2 regions of the Paenarthrobacter sp. YAF11_1 genome follow, and region 2 is predicted to be linked to the other one. Evidence: riboswitches for the same ligand, from Rfam matches in the RefSeq annotation. Region 2 holds a riboswitch; the other holds the start of a gene.
What was found. A riboswitch is a leader RNA that binds a small molecule or an ion and turns the genes downstream of it on or off. The one in region 2 is predicted to bind glycine.
Positions count from the first base shown of each region.

Region 1: it holds a riboswitch for glycine, as region 2 does, so the genes downstream of both, gcvP (aminomethyl-transferring glycine dehydrogenase) here and gcvP (aminomethyl-transferring glycine dehydrogenase) in region 2, are expected to answer to the same signal.

Region 1 covers NZ_JBFRDF010000014.1:6,244-8,635, forward strand. The annotation lists gene gcvP (aminomethyl-transferring glycine dehydrogenase) at 1-1,050, opposite strand, end outside; glycine riboswitch at 1,200-1,298, opposite strand; gene AB4Y77_RS18475 (PucR family transcriptional regulator) at 1,374-2,392, opposite strand, start outside.
Region 2 covers NZ_JBFRDF010000027.1:4,412-6,803, reverse strand. The annotation lists gene AB4Y77_RS22780 (TetR/AcrR family transcriptional regulator) at 49-588, shown strand; glycine riboswitch at 681-778, shown strand; gene gcvP (aminomethyl-transferring glycine dehydrogenase) at 959-2,392, shown strand, end outside.

The sequences.
Region 1 (2,392 bases), on a different contig from region 2:
GTACATCGAGGCAACAATGGCGAGCAACGCCTGCGCGGTGCAGATGTTGGACGTGGCCTTTTCGCGGCGGATGTGTTGTTCGCGGGTCTGGAGTGCCAGGCGGTAGGCGGGGACGCCGGCGTTGTCCTTGGAGACGCCCACGATGCGGCCGGGAAGCGTGCGCTCCATGCCTTCGCGGACGGCCATGTAGGCAGCGTGCGGGCCGCCGAAGAACAGCGGAACACCGAAGCGCTGCGCAGTTCCGACGGCGATGTCCGCACCTTGTTCGCCCGGGGGCGTGATGAGGGTGAGCGCCAGCAAATCTGCGGCGACGGTGACCAGCGCACCGCGTTCCTTGGCATCGGCAATCACAGAGGAGTGGTCGAACACGCGGCCGGAAACCCCGGGCTGCTGCAGGACGATGCCGTTGATGTCACCGTCGGGAAGGCCAGCCGAAAGGTCGGCGATCTGGACTTCGAAGCCCAGCGCCTCGGCCCGGCCCTTCACGATGGCGATGGTCTGCGGGAGGAGATCAGCGTCCAGGACAGTCTTGCCGTCCTTGGCAATCTTGGACTTGTTGGCGCGGCGCATCAGCAGCACAGCCTCGGCAACGGCGGTGGCTTCATCCAACAACGAGGCGTTGGCTACAGGAAGACCGGTAAGATCCTGCACCATGGTCTGGAAGTTGAGCAGCGCTTCGAGGCGGCCCTGCGAAATTTCCGGCTGGTACGGCGTGTAGGCCGTGTACCAAGCCGGAGCTTCCAGGATGTTGCGGCGGATCACCGGGGGCGTCACGGTGTCGTAGTAGCCCTGGCCGATCATCTGGACAGCGGTCTTGTTCTTGGAAGCGAGCTTGCGGAGCTCGGCGAGGACCTGCACCTCGGTGAGGGCGTCGTTTCCACTCGAAAGCCTCAGGGCAGTTTCCTGGCGAATGGAATCGGGGACGGCGACATCTACCAGGCCGTCGACAGAGTCGTAGCCGATGGCCTTGAGCATGGTGTCAACGTCGGCCTGGCGGCGAGCGCCGATGTGCCGGTCCGCGAAGGCGGTGGGGGTTGATTGAACAGTCAAGAGGAACTCCATGATTCAGGCGCCCAGTGAGCGCCACGATGATGTGGGGTTCCTCCCCGCTCTGTATTGGACCTGAGAGATTCCGCAGGAATGGTTGCCTGCTTGCACCGTCGGTGAACCCGGTTTCCCGGGCTGCTTTCCAGAGTTGCCTAACCGCGGCGGTACATGGGCCTGAGAGATTCCTGGGGAGGATTTGCTCCTACGGCGCCTGACTGGATGTACCGGCAGGACTCTCCCGCCGCAGATCAAAAGCGTTGCATCACCATGAGTGACACGCTTCACACCATAGCTGGTTGTTTTGAAAAAGCGCAAGCAAGGTGTGACTACTGATGCATCGCTTCGTGGATCTGCAGGGCGAACCACAGCTGGGCCACGGTGGACGTTTCACCCATGTCCAGCCCCGTCAGCTCGCCGATTTTCCGCATCCGATAGATGATGGTTTGCCGGTGCGCGAACAACGCCGTCGCGGTCTTTTGCCACGACCGCTGTGAGTCCAAATAGGTCCTCAGCGTCAGAATGAGATCGCCTTCCTGGCCCTGCTCGTAGTCGAAGATTGGGCCCAGCAGCCGCCTGACCAGCGCGGTTCCTTCCTCAAAACTGGTGAGCCCCAGCCACGATGGGCCTTGCTCATAACGGGCCAGCCCCACCCTGTTCGCACGGGCCGAACCGAGCGCCCACAGGGACTCCTGCAGCGCACGCTGGATGTTTGCCACGGTAGCCGGCGCGCTGATTCCGATCGCCGCATCTTCCCCTGCACAGTGCACCAGGACGCTGTCCGGCACGTCTGCGGGGACCACCACGTGAAGCCTGTTGTTCCGCTTCAACGACGCCGACGCAACCCCGTGCCGCCACAGTTCGATGTGCACGCTAGCCAGCCTGCCGCCGTCGTCCGTTGCTTTATCCGCGGCGGCCGCCGTTCGGCCTCCGGCACCCGCCGTCATGGAGGCGAGCAGGAAACCTTGGGGCGGAACCTCAAAAGCTGCGAGCCGGCTCTCCATCTCCGCTGCGCCCAAGCGTCCGTCCATGGCTTGCAGCAGGAACTCGCCGGCCAGCCGGTGGCGGCTTTCCAGCGACAAAACGATGCGCGAAAGCTGCAGTCCCAGCACGGTTGCGGCGTGAAGAAGTACGACGGCGTCCGGGTGCGGTTCGCTGTTGGGCAGCACTACCAGAAGCGCGTTGGCGTGGGTGGGAATGTCCATGGTGAGCACATGCCTGCCGCGGATACGGTGCCACTGGAAGTTCTTGCCCGCCAGGCCAACCTGCCCGGACAACGGAGCCCACTCTTCGGCGAGGAACACCGGGAGTGCGTGCCCATCGGGGTGCCAGGGATGGAGGCATCGGC
Region 2 (2,392 bases):
GTACAGTTTCAAATACAACCCGGCGAGCCTTTAGGGAATGATGGACACATGCCACGAAAACCAGTTGCCCGGGACGCCGTCCTGGATGCTTTCGAAGCCCTCCTCATCGAGGTGGGGGAGCGAGCCGCCACGCTCGACGCCGTTGCCAAGCGCGCCGGCGTATCCAAGGGTGGGCTGCTCTACCACTTCCCTAATAAGGAAGCGCTGATCACGGCCCTCCTTGAACGCCTGGACCTGCTGGCCGACGAGGATACGGAACTGATGAAGGCGTCGCCCGAGGGTTCCGCTGCCTACTTCATCCGCTCCTCGCTCTGGGCAGACACGCCCATGGACCGGGCTTTTGTGGCCGTCACCAGGTTGGCTGAAGTGGCCCATGAGGAAACGCGTCGCAGGTTCGCCGCCATTCAACAGCGATGGCTGGACGTGCTCGCCGAAGACGTCGGCCCGGAGGTCGCCAAGGCTGTGAGCTATATGGGTGACGGCCTGTATTTCAATGCCATTTTTGAAGGTGGGCAGGAGGGCGGCAATGCCGGGCGGGAGGCCGACGTCGAAATCCTGCTCGGGGTCCTCGAACGGCTGCGGAAGTAGCAGGCCGTCCATTTGCGGCGGCGCCCGTGACGTAGGACAATTAACCTTTGTGGCCTGCCCTGATCGGGGCCATACATAACTGAAAATGCCTTTGATCTGCGGCGGGAGAGTCCTGCAAGCACGTGATGCAGGCGCCGTAGGAGCAAACCCTCCCCAGGAATCTCTCAGGCCCACGCACCGCCGCGGCGAGGCAACTCTGGAAAGCAGCAGGCGCTCAGCCCACCCCAAGGGTGAAAGAGTGCTGTGCTCACCGACGGTGCAAGCGAGGTTGTTCACGCAACGCGCGGAAACTCTCAGGTCCAATACAGAGCGGGGAGGAACCCAGCCGCTGTGGCGTACCCAAACGCTGCCCAAGTAATGGAGTTCCTTCGTGACGGTTAGTTCTGCCTCCACCACCTTCGTCGATCGGCATATTGGCGCGCGCCGCCAGGCCGACATCGAGACCATGCTCAAGTCCGTCGGTTACGACACCGTTGATTCGCTGGTCGACACCGCCGTCCCGAACGACATCCGCCAGGACGTTGCCCTCACCCTGCAGAACGCGCTGAGCGAAGTTGAGGTTCTGGCCGAGCTGCGCAAGCTCGCCTCCAAGAACAAGACCGCCGTCCAGATGATCGGCCAGGGCTACTACGACACCGTGACGCCGCCGGTGATCCGCCGCAACATTCTTGAGTCCCCTGCCTGGTACACCGCCTACACTCCGTACCAGCCGGAAATCTCCCAGGGCCGTCTTGAGGCTCTCCTGAACTTCCAGACCATGGTCCAGGACCTGGTTGGCCTGCCGATCGCCAATGCCTCCCTGCTGGACGAAGCAACGGCCGTGGCCGAAGCCGTCCTCATGATGCGCCGCGCCAACAAGAACAAGACTGTCCAGGACGGCAAGACTGTCCTCGACTCCGACTGCCTCCCGCAGACGATCGCCATTGTGAAGGGCCGCGCTGAGGCGCTCGGCTTCGAGGTCGAGGTTGCTGACCTCTCGCTGGGTCTCCCTGAAGGTGCCATCAACGGCGTCGTGCTCCAGCAGCCCGGTGTTTCCGGCCGCGTCTTCGATCACTCAGCTGTTATCGCCGAGGCCAAGGAGCGGGGCGCGCTGGTTACCGTCGCTGCCGATCTCCTCTCCCTCACGCTCATCACCCCTCCGGGCGAGCAGGGCGCGGACATCGCCGTTGGCTCCGCGCAGCGACTGGGCGTTCCGCTGTTCTTCGGCGGCCCGCACGCCGCCTATATGGCGGTCCAAAAGGGCCTGGAGCGTTCCATGCCCGGCCGTCTGGTGGGCGTTTCCAAGGACGACGCCGGTGTCCCCGCCTACCGCCTGGCGCTGCAGACCCGCGAGCAGCACATCCGCCGCGAGAAGGCCACGTCCAACATCTGTACTGCCCAGGCGTTGCTGGCCATCGTGGCCTCGATGTACGCCGTTTACCATGGCCCCGAGGGCCTCAAAGCGATCGCTGAAACCGCGCATGGCCACGCCCGTACCCTCGCAGCGTCGCTGAAGGCCGCCGGCGTCGAGGTCCTGCACGGATCCTTCTTCGACACCATCACTGTCCGCGTTCCCGGCAAGGCTGCCGAGATCGTCGCCGCCGCAGAGGCCAAGGGCATCAACCTGCGCGGCGTAGACGCTGACACGGTGGGTATCTCGGTTGATGAGACCACTACGTCCGAGGTTGTGGCTGACGTCGCGGCGGTCTTCGGTGCTTCCGTTTCCGAAGCCGGTGAAGGCTTAGCGCTTGAGGGCTCTGTGGAGCGCACCAGCGACTTCATGCAGCACCCCGTGTTCAACACGCACCGCTCCGAAACCCAGCTT